2 regions of the Streptomyces sp. NPDC096046 genome follow, and region 1 is predicted to be linked to the other one. Evidence: riboswitches for the same ligand, from Rfam matches in the RefSeq annotation. Region 1 holds a riboswitch; the other holds the start of a gene.
What was found. A riboswitch is a leader RNA that binds a small molecule or an ion and turns the genes downstream of it on or off. The one in region 1 is predicted to bind cobalamin.

Region 2: another riboswitch for cobalamin. It lies ahead of ABTX62_RS35010 (SCO2321 family membrane protein); the one in region 1 lies ahead of ABTX62_RS17970 (cobalamin biosynthesis protein).

What each region holds. Positions count from the first base shown of each region.
Region 1 covers NZ_JBEOSZ010000018.1:60,594-66,070, reverse strand. The annotation lists gene cobN (cobaltochelatase subunit CobN) at 1-1,023, opposite strand, end outside; gene ABTX62_RS17975 (cobyric acid synthase) at 1,020-2,567, opposite strand; gene ABTX62_RS17970 (cobalamin biosynthesis protein) at 2,569-3,504, opposite strand; cobalamin riboswitch at 3,605-3,724, opposite strand; gene ABTX62_RS17965 (hypothetical protein) at 3,878-4,099, opposite strand; gene ABTX62_RS17960 (inorganic phosphate transporter) at 4,134-5,381, opposite strand.
Region 2 covers NZ_JBEOSZ010000068.1:24,821-30,297, reverse strand. The annotation lists gene ABTX62_RS35025 (Strvi_7410 family MBL fold metallo-hydrolase) at 1-636, shown strand, start outside; gene ABTX62_RS35020 (Sco1979 family transcriptional regulator) at 857-1,762, shown strand; gene ABTX62_RS35015 (SAM-dependent methyltransferase) at 1,766-2,581, opposite strand; adenosylcobalamin-variant (AdoCbl-variant) riboswitch at 3,045-3,133, shown strand; gene ABTX62_RS35010 (SCO2321 family membrane protein) at 3,256-4,467, shown strand; gene ABTX62_RS35005 (SCO2322 family protein) at 4,464-5,099, shown strand; gene ABTX62_RS35000 (CbiQ family ECF transporter T component) at 5,092-5,477, shown strand, end outside.

The DNA of each region.
Region 1 (5,477 bases):
CGGGTACGCGGTGAAGACCAGCGCGAGCTTCTTCTCGGCGTTCTCCTTGTGCCGCAGTCGCGCGTGCCGTACGGCGATGCCGGCGACGCGCGCGGCCCGCTCCGGGTCGGCGACGTACACGGGCACGTCGTCCGGGCCCTGCTCCTTGAAGGAGAACGGCACGGTGATCAGCCGCCCGTCGAACTCCGGGATGGCCACCTGCATCGCGGCGTCCATGGGGGAGAGGGCGGCGTCCGACTCCGCCCAGGCCTGCCGTGAGGACGTCAGGCAGAGGCCCTGCAGCACGGGGATGTTCAGCTCGGCGAGGGCGCCGATGTCCCACGCCTCCTCGTCACCGCCGGCCGAGGCCTGCGAGGCGTGGGTGCCGCCGGCGGCGAGCACGGTCGCGACCAGGGTGTCCGCCCGCCCGAGGATCTCGTACAGCCCCGGGTCCGCGCCGCGCAGCGAACCGCAGTACACGGGCAGCGCGTTGGCGCCCCGCGCCTCGATCGCGTCGCACAGGGTGTCGACGAAGGCGGTGTTGCCGCTCAGGTGGTGGGCACGGTAGAAGAGCACGCCGACGGTCGGCCGGCCCTCCACCCGGGAGCGCCGGCCGTGCACGCTGTACTCCGGCATCTTGCGCGGCTCGACGAACCCCTCGCCCGTCAGCAGCACGGTGTCCGAGAGGAACCGGGCGAGTTCGGTGAGGTTGTCCGGCCCGCCCTCCACGAGGTACTTCAGCGCCTCGGCCACGACACCGGCCGGGACGGACGACTCGGCCATCAACTCCGCGTCCGGCACGGCCTCCCCGCCCAGCAGCACGGTGGGGATGCCGGAGGCCTTCAGGGCGGCGAGCCCGTCCTCCCAGGCCCGCTTGCCGCCGAGCAGCCGGACGACGGCGATGCCGGCGCCGTCCAGCAGGGCCGGAAGCTCCTCCCGGACGTCCACGCGGGTGGGGTTGCCGATCCGGTAGTCGGCACCGGAGGCGGCCCGGGCCGCCAGCAGGTCCGTGTCGGCGGTCGACAACAACAACACTGTGCTCATGCGGGCGCTCCCGGTGGAATGAAGGGCAGTCCTTGCGGCGCGCCGGACTCGATGAGCCGCCACAGCGCGTCCGTGTCCGCGTGCTGTTCGATCAGGTCGCCGAGCCGGTCGAGCTGCTCCTCGCGCAGAGCGGCGAACGAGGTGTCCGGCGCGGGCACGAAGCGGCGGCCCGCGGCGGCCGCCACCTCCCGCAGAAAGGCCCGCCGGAAACCGTCCGACTCCAGTGAGCCGTGCCAGTGGGTGCCCCAGGTCTGGCCGACCCGGCAGCCGTCCAGGAAGGGGACTCCTCCGGTGACGTCGGCGACGCCGTGATGGATCTCGTAGCCCTCCACCCGCTCGCCGAGGGCCTCGCCCGCAGGCCGGGTGAGGGTCTTCTCGCGGGCGAACCGCACCCGCACGGGCAGGATCCCGAGCCCGTCGACATGCCCCCGGCGGCTCTCGACGTCGTCCTCGATGTGCTCGCCGAGGATCTGGAAACCGCCGCAGACGCCGAGGACGGGCCGCTGTTCGGCGGCCCTGCGGGCCAGCGCGTCGGCGAGGCCGCGCTCGCGCAGCCACTCCAGCGCGAGGACCGTCCCGCGGGTGCCGGGCACGATGACGAGGTCGGCGTCGGACAGTTCCTCCGGCCGGTCCACGAACCGCACCACGACGCCCGGTTCGGCCGCCAGCGCGTCCACATCGGTGAAGTTGGACATGAGCGGCACGGCGCAGACCGCGACGCGCAGCACGTCCTCGCCGACCGGCGGGGCGACCAGGGACTCCCGCACCGCTCCCCGCAGTGAAACCCTCCCCCAAGCTCTCGACTCCGCTCGAGCAGGGGGGACCCCCATCCCGTCCTCCTCGTCGATCCCGAGGCCGTGGCGGAACGGCAGTACGCCGTACGTACGCCGCCCGGTCAGGTCGCGCAGCATGTCCAGACCCGGCTCCAGCAGGGAGACGTCCCCGCGGAACTTGTTGACGAGGAACCCGGCGACGCAACGCTGGTCCTCGGGCGACAGCAGCGCCACCGTCCCGAAGAACGAGGCGAACACCCCACCCCGGTCGATGTCGCCGACGACGAGCACGGGCAGCCCGGCGTTCCGGGCGATCCCCATGTTCACGATGTCCGTCCGCCGCAGGTTGATCTCGGCGGGAGAACCGGCCCCCTCACAGATCACCGCGTCATACGTGCCCCGCAACTGCTCCAGGCAGTCCAGCACCGTCCCGAGCAGTCTCCGCTGCCGCCCGCCGTGGTACCCGCGCGCACTCATCTCCCCGACCGGCTTGCCCAGCAGCACGACCTGACTGCTCTGCTCACCCCCGGGCTTGAGCAGCACGGGATTCATCAGCGCGGTCGGCTCGATGCGGCAGGCCTGCGCCTGCATGGCCTGCGCCCGCCCGATCTCGGCCCCCTCCTTCGTCACGAAGGAGTTCAGGGACATGTTCTGCGCCTTGAAGGGCGCGACCTTGACGCCCTGCCGCACCAGCCACCGGCAGATCCCGGCGGTCACGACGCTCTTGCCCGCGTCGGAGGTGGTACCGGCGACGAGAAGACCACCGCTCACGTCATTTCCCCCTCTTGAGCAACCGCGCGCCGGAGCACACCCCGAGCGCGAGCCAGGTGACGCGCCGCGACAGCCGCACGGCCCGTTCGACATCGCGCGTGCCGACGGCACGCCCTTGCGTGTTCAGCACGGGCCGGTGCTCCACCCGCCCGCCGTACGAGAGCGTCCCGCCCAGCCGCACCCCGAGAGCCCCCGCGAAAGAGGCCTCCACCGGACCGGCGTTGGGGCTCGGATGCTTCGCCGCGTCGGCCCGCCAGGCCCGCACGGCGCCCCGGGGGTCCGGCCCGGCCAGGGCCGCGAGGACCGCGGTCAGCCGCGCTCCCGGCCAGCCCGCGACATCGTCCAGCCGCGCGGAGGCCCACCCGTACCGCCGGTAGCGGGCGGATTTGTGTCCGACCATCGCGTCCAGGGTGTTGACGGCCCGGAACCCGAGCAGCCCCGGCACCCCGCCGACGGCTCCCCACACCAGGGCCCCCACCACCGCGTCGGAGGTGTTCTCGGCGACCGACTCGACCACGGCCCGGGCGATCCCGTCGGCGTCGAGGGCCTGCGGGTCCCGCCCGCACAGACGCGGCAGCCGGGCCCGGGCCGTCTCGACGTCACCGGCCTCCAGGGCACGCCCGACGGCACGCGCCTCCCGGGCGAGCGAAGTCCCCCCGACGACGGCCCAGGTGGCGGCACCCGTCAGCGCGACGGAGGTGACGGAGGAGGTCCGCACGGCACGCGCGGCGACGGAACCGAGGGCGACGGCCCCCGAGGTGCACACGGCGGTGTGCAGCGCGCCCCACCCGCGGTGGTCCCGCCACAACACCCGTTCCACGGCGCCCGCGGCCCGTCCGAACGCGGCGACCGGATGCCCTCGGCGAGGATCACCGAGCAGCAGGTCACCGATCAGACCGGCGGCGGCGCCGTACGCGAAGACGCGACCGGCACCCATGGGCTCAGCCGGCCGGAAGGGCAGGCGGAGGTGGGGTGCTGGAACGGGATCGGCAGCCGCGCATGGCGATACGTGTCCTCACTCAGGGTGTCCACGCCCTGGTTCGACGAGACCGGCGGCGAGAGTTCCTGGCTCCCGGGGATCGTCACCCCGGTGACAGTGGCGGGACCGCGCCGGAATCTCACCGGCTTCCTCTCCTGCCGCCGTACTGGCCCCGGCAGTCCACCACGGCCGGCAACCCCCGTCAACTTGCCGTTGACCTGCGAGGGGAGAGTGTGGAGAACCCCACACCGGCCCCTTCCCGCACACGACGACCGGGCGGCGCGGGACCGAAGTCCCGCACCGCCCGGCGGACACGAGGTGTGTCGGGCCGTCAGGCCACGATCAGGTAGATCCCGTAGCCCACGGCCGCCGCGCACGCCGCGAAGCACGTGTACGCTCCCGTGACCGCGAGCCCGGCGGACCCGCCCTGCGCCACCGCGCGCTCGCGGCGCGACAGGCCGGTGATGCCGAGGGTGAACAGGCCGACGAGGGCCACGGTGGCCACGAGGCTGACACCGAAGACGGAGCCGAGGGCCGCCCAGTCGATCTTCATATCGGAGACTCTTCCTTGTAACCGGTGGGCGGGGTCAGACCGTCGTGGTCGTGGTCGGCGTCCGTTCGGCGGTGGCCTGGGCCGGGAACGGGTGGACCGGCTCCTCGGCGACCGTGCCGCCCGCGGGCGGCGGCGTCACCGCGGCCATCGCCGCGGTCACCACACCGGCCGGCTCCGCCGCGTCGGTGTCGTTGACGTTCGTGTGGTCGACGACCTCACGCCGCGACAGCTTCCAGATCGCCGCGCTGGAGGCGATGAGGAAGACGGCCACCACGGCGGTGCCCCAGTTGCCGAAGCCGGTGACGTACTCGGCGAGGGCGGCCACCAGGGCGGCCGCCGGCAGCGTCAGGCCCCAGGCGACGAACATCCGCGTCGCGGTGGACCAGCGCACCACTCCGCCCTTGCGGCCGAGTCCCGCGCCCATGACCGAACCGGACACGGAGTGCGTCGTGGAGAGGGAGAAGCCGAGGTGCGAGGAGGCCAGGATGACCGTGGCCGCGGAGGTCTGGGCGGCGAAGCCCTGCTGCGGCTGGAGGTCGGTCAGTCCCTTGCCCATGGTGCGGATGATGCGCCAGCCACCCAGGTACGTGCCGAGCGCGATGGCGAGACCCGCCGAGAGGATGACCCACATGGGCGGGTCGGAGTCGGGGGCGACGGCGCCGCCGGCGACCAGGGCGAGGGTGATGACACCCATCGTCTTCTGGGCGTCGTTGGTGCCGTGGGCCAGGGAGACCAGGCCCGCGGAGGCGATCTGGCCGGCCCGGTAGCCCTTCTTGGACGCCTTGTCGTCGGCCTTGCTGCCGAGGGAGTAGGTCAGCCGTGTGGCGAGCATCGCCGCGACGCCCGCGACCAGCGGGGCGGCGATCGCCGGGATGAGCACCTTGGTGACCAGCACGTCGCCGTGCACCGCGCCGACGCCCGCCGAGGCGATCGTGGCGCCGATCAGGCCGCCCATGAGGGCGTGGGAGGAGCTGGAAGGCAGACCGACCAGCCAGGTCAGCAGGTTCCAGAGGATCGCGCCGACCAAGGCGGCGAAGATGACCTCGGGACGGATGCCGGCCTCGTCGACGAGGCCCTTGGAGATCGTGTTGGCGACTTCGACGGACAGAAAGGCGCCGACCAGGTTGAGAACCGCGGACATGGCCACTGCGGGCTTGGGCTTCATGGCGCCCGTGGAGATGGTCGTGGCCATGGCGTTCGCGGTGTCGTGGAAACCGTTCGTGAAATCGAACGCGAGTGCGGTTACTACCACAATCGCGAGGATCAGCGAGAAGCTTTCCATTTACCCAGGCAATCGTTCGAGGTCATTGACCGGATGAACGTAGGCAACCTGGATGAACGGAAGGTGAACTGAGAAGGTCGTGGGGGTGACCGCAGA
Region 2 (5,477 bases), on a different contig from region 1:
GAGCACATCGCCCCGCTGCGTGCGCCCCGTCCGCGCGCCCTGCCCGGCCTCTCCCCCGCCCTGCCCGACCGCGACATCGTCCCCGGCGAGCTCCTGGAGCTGCCCGGCCGCCGCCTGCGCGCCATCTGGACCCCGGGGCACACACCGGGCCATGTCTGCCTCCACCTGGAGGAGAATCATCCGGCCCAACTCCCGGGCCGGGGGCGGCTGTTCTCCGGCGATCACCTGCTCCCCGAGATCACCCCGCACATCGGCCTCTACGAGGACCCGGACGACACGACCGTGACCGACCCCCTCGGCGACTACCTCGACTCCCTGGAACGCGTCGGCCGTCTGGCCCCCGCCGAGGTTCTCCCGGCCCACCAGCACGCGTTCTCCGACGCGGCAGCCCGCGTCCGCGAGTTGCTCACCCACCACGAGTCCCGCCTGACCGACCTGCTGGCCCTCCTCGCCGAGCCCCTCACCCCCTGGCGGCTCGCCGAGCGCATGGAGTGGAACCGCCCCTGGGAGCAGATCCCCTACGGCTCCCGCACCATCGCCGTATCGGAGGCGGAGGCCCATCTGCGCCGACTGGTGAAGCTGGGGCGGGCGGAGGCGGTGCCGGGAAGCGATCCGGTGACGTACGTGGCGGTGTGACGGCGACACGAGGACAGCGCACCGCGCGGCGCGCAACACGTCGCCGGACGGCTCGTCCGGATGCCACGAAACACCCATGGACCTGATGGAACACCTCCTCGCCGAACGCGCCTGCGAGCGCCACCCCACGCCCGAACAGGCCTGAGGCATGAGGCACTTGACGTCCGGGGCGTCCGCCTAGGATGGTCGGACGCAACGCACCGCACCGGGAGAGATGCCCATGGGCACCGAAGAGGCCGCACGCACATCGACCGGCGGCGGGACCCTGGAGGGCGGGTGCGCCGGGCCCATGGTGCCGCGTCTGGCGCTGGGCGCCCGGCTGCGGGGGCTGCGCGAGGAGCGGGGCATCGGCCGGGTGGACGCGGGCCATGTCATCCGCGCCTCCGCCTCCAAGATCAGCCGGATGGAGGCCGGCCGCCACGGCTTCAAACTGCGTGACGTCGCCGATCTGCTCACCCTCTACGGCGTCACGGACGAAGCCGAGCGCGCCACCCTGCTGGCACTGGCCGAGCAGGCCAACGCCCCCGCCTGGTGGCGGCACTACAGCGATGTGGTGCCCGCCTCGATGCAGACCTACCTCGGGGCCGAGCAGGCGGCGAGTCTCATCCGCTGTTTCCAGGTCCAGCGCGTCCCCGGCCTGTTGCAGACCGCCGACTACGCCCGGGCGGCCGTCCGGCTCGTCCACCCGGACGCCGGTGCGGCGGAGATCGACCGCCGGGTCGCGTTGCGGATGGCCCGCCGACGGATCCTGCACCGGCAGCCGCCGACCCAGCTGTGGGCCGTGATCGACGAGGCGGCGCTGCGCCGCCCGGTGGGCGGTACCCGCGTCATGCGGGACCAGCTCAGGCATCTCATCGAGATCTGCCGGCTCCCGCACGTGACGGTGCAGATCCTGCCGTTCGCCGTCGGCGCGCACGCCGCGGAGGGCGGCCCGGTCACCATTCTGCGGCTGCCCGGCGGGCAGTTGCCCGACGTGGTCTACCTCGAACAGCTCACCACCGCCCTCTACCCCGACCGGCCGGCCGACATCGAGTGCTACTGGGACGCCATGAACCGGCTGGTGGTCGAAGCCGAGTCGCCGGACGAGACTCCCACCCTCCTGCACCGCATCCTCCAGGAGACCTGAGGGTCAGCGCTTGAGGGCGACACCACCGTACTGGTGCACCTCCGCGGGCAGGCCCAGGGCCGCGGCGTCGGGGCGCCAGCGCGAGCAGGACGCCACACCCGGTTCGAGCAGTTCCAGACCGTCGAAGTAGCGCTCGATCTGCTCGGGGCTGCGCAGGATGTACGGGATCGAACCACCGTCGTTGTACTGCTGGATCGCCCGGACGTAGTCCTCACTGGTGTCGGTGGAGTCGTACTGCACCAGGTAACTGCCGGGGGGCAGGGCGTCCACCAGCCGGCGCACGATCGAGCGGGCCTCGGCGTGGTCCTCGATGTGGCCCAGGATGCCCATCAGCATGAGGGCGACGGGCCGGTCGAAGTCGAGGGTCTTCCCGGCTTCCCGGACGATCGTGTCCGGCTCGCGCAGGTCCGCGTCGACGTAGTTGGTGACGCCTTCCGTCGTACTGGTCAGCAGGGCACGGGCATGGGCCAGCACCAGCGGGTCGTTGTCGACGTAGACGATCCGGCTCTCCGGGGCCACCCGCTGGGCGATCTGATGGGTGTTGTCCACGTTGGGCAGCCCGGTGCCGATGTCCAGGAACTGGCGGATGCCCTCCTCGCCGGCCAGGTGGCGCACGGCCCGGGCGAGGAAGTAGCGGGCGGCGCGGGCCCCGGTCTCGATGCCGGGGAAGATCTCGCGGAACGCGTCACCGGCCACCCGGTCGACCTCGTAGTTGTCCCTGCCGCCCAGCCAGTAGTTCCAGATCCGGGCCGAGTGCGGTACCGAGGTGTCGATCTTGGGGAACGGCTCCTGCTCGGCGTTCTCCACCTGGTCGGTCATGGACGCTCCTGGCGTGTGAGGTCGGGGAACCCCACGTTAGCCGGTCCGCGCCCTGAGGAGGATCAACTCCTGGGCAGCGCGCAGGAGTTCGTCGCCGCTCGGCACGTCTCCGGGCCGGTATCCCGCCCGCGCGGCCTCGCCCGGGGCCGGTCGCGTGAGTGGCGGCGGGCCGGCGAGAAGGGCGGTGAGTGTGGCACCGGCTGGTGCGGAGAGGGAGCCGATACCGACCCGCAGCGCGGGGCGAGACCCCCACGCCGGCGCCTCCGTCGCCGCGCACGACGTCACGGCCCCCCGGCACACCGGCCGACACCAGACCGAGCCACCGCGCAGGCCGAGGTCCCGGTCGTCCCGGGGGCACGGCCCACCGCATGGCCCGGACCCCCGCAGCGCGGGGCGAGGCCCCTCCACCAGGCCCCCTCGGCCCGATTCCTACGTGCGGGTACAGTAAGCGGGTCGTCATCACACCGTACGGGGGGAAGCCGGTGCAATTCCGGCGCTGACCCGCAACCGTAAACCGTCGCCGAGGCGGTGAGCCGGATCGCCCCGTACGGTTCGTGACCGGCTCACGTGCCCGGCAGACCGCCGGTGCGCGGCACCGTCGAGGTATACGGAGCCGAGCCGCCGGGGTGTCCCGTGCTGCCCGGCTCCCCCACAGGGAGAGGCACCCGCCGATCATGAACGTCCGCCGCAGCGCCGCGGTCCTGGCCGCCGTCGCCGTGATCGGCGCCGCACCCCCGGCCGCCGCCGCCCCGTCCCCGTCGCCGTCCCAGGCGTTCCCCTCCGCCCTGTACGGCGACTCGGACCCGAAGTTCGACGGCGTCTGGCGCCAGTCGCTCGCGCTGCTCGCGCAGGACACGGTGGGGGTGAAGCCGGCCGCGAAGTCCGTGCGGTGGCTGGTGCGCCAGCAGTGCGAGAACGGCTCCTTCGCCTCGTACCGCCCCGACCCCGCCACCGCGTGCGACGCCAAGACCATGCTCGACACCAACGCCACGTCCGCCGCCGTGCAGGCCCTCGCCGCACTCGGCGGGCACGACGACGTCACCGGCAAGGCCGTCGGCTGGCTGAAGTCCGTGCAGAACGAGGACGGCGGCTGGGGCTACGCGCCCGGCGGGGCCAGCGACACCAACTCGACGTCGGTCGTCATAGGGGCGCTCGCCGCCGCGGGCGAGAAGCCGGACCGGGTCGAGAAGGACGGCGAATCGCCCTACGACGCCCTGCTGAAGCTCGCGCTGCCCTGCGGCGGTGACGGCGACGGCGCGTTCGCGTTCCAGCCGGACAAGAAGGGCAGGCTCGCCGCCAACGCCGACGCCACGGCGGCCGGTGTACTCGGGGCGCTGGGCCGGGGCATGGTCGTCAAGCCCGGCAAGAAGTCCGACGCGACCTGCGAGAAGGCCACCACGCCCGAGCAGGCGGCGGCGAACGGCGCGGGCTATCTCACCGCCGCCCTCGCCGAGGACGGCCACCACCTCATGTCCGCCCTGGCGGGTGCCGAGCCCCAGCCCGACTTCGGCAACACCGCCGACGCGGTCGTCGCGCTCGCCGCACGGGGGGACGCCGGGCAGGCGGAGAAGTCCGTGCGGTGGCTGGAGGAGAACTCCGCCTCCTGGGCCTCGCAGAGCGGTCCGGCCGCCTACGCCCAGCTGATCTTCGCCGCCCACGCGACGGGCACGGACCCCCGCGACTTCGGCGGCGCGGACCTCGTGAAGCAGCTCAACGCGACGGGCCCGGCCCCGCGGACGGACGGGAAGACCAAGGCCTCGGACGACGAGAAGGACTCCGGCTCGGACGGCTTCTTCGGGGTCTGGTGGTACGTCGGCGTCTGCCTCGTCGCCGGGATCGGCATCGGCTTCCTGTTCACCGGCCGCAAGAAGCAGCGGCAGCTGTGATCCGCCGGGCCGTTCTGCTCCTGCTGGCCTCGCTCCTGCTGTGTGCGGGAGCGGGCCAGGCGCAGGCCGCCGGGTACCGGTACTGGTCGTTCTGGGAGCGCGACGCCGGCCGCTGGGTCTACGCCACCCAGGGCCCGTCCCTGGTCCGCCCCTCCGACGGCGACGTCCAGGGCTTCCGCTTCGCGGTGAGCGAGGACTCCGCGAGCGCGGTCCGGCCGCGCGGCACCGCCGACTTCGCGACGATCTGCGCGAAGACGCCCGCGCGGGACGGCAGGAAGCGAGTGGCCCTGGTCATCGACTTCGGCACACCGTCGGACGCCCCCGGGGGCGCGTCCCCGCCCCCCGCCCGCACGGCCTGCGCCCGGGTCTCCCCCGACGCGACGACGGCCGAGGCCCTGGCCGTGGTGGCCAAGCCGCTGCGCTACGACACCAACGCCCTGCTGTGCGCGATCTCGGGCTATCCGGAGAAGGGCTGCGGCGAACAGGTCTCCCCGAAGCAGCGGCAACAGAAGCCCGCAGCGGGGAGGGACTCCCCGTCGGACGGCGGGCCGTCCCTGGGTCTGGTCGCGGGCGTCGCGCTGGTGGTGCTCCTGGGCGGGGCGGCGACCTGGCAGGTACGACGGCGTGGGTAGCGGCACCCGGCACCGGCACCGGGCTCAACTGCACCCCGGTGCCTGGTGGCTCTGGTCCCTTTCCCTCGGCACCGCGGCCACCCGCACCACCAACCCCCTGCTCCTCGCCCTCCTCGTCGTGGTCTCCGCCTACGTCGTGGCGACCCGCCGCCCCGACACCCCCTGGTCCCGCTCCTACGGCGCCTTCGTCAAACTCGCCCTCGCCGTGATCCTCATCCGACTGCTCTTCGCGACCGTCCTCGGCTCGCCGATCCCCGGCACGCACACTCTCCTCACCCTCCCCGAACTCCCCCTCCCCGCCTGGGCCCAGGGCATCCGCCTCGGCGGCGAGGTGACCGCGGAGGCCCTCACCTTCGCCCTGTACGACGGTCTGAGGCT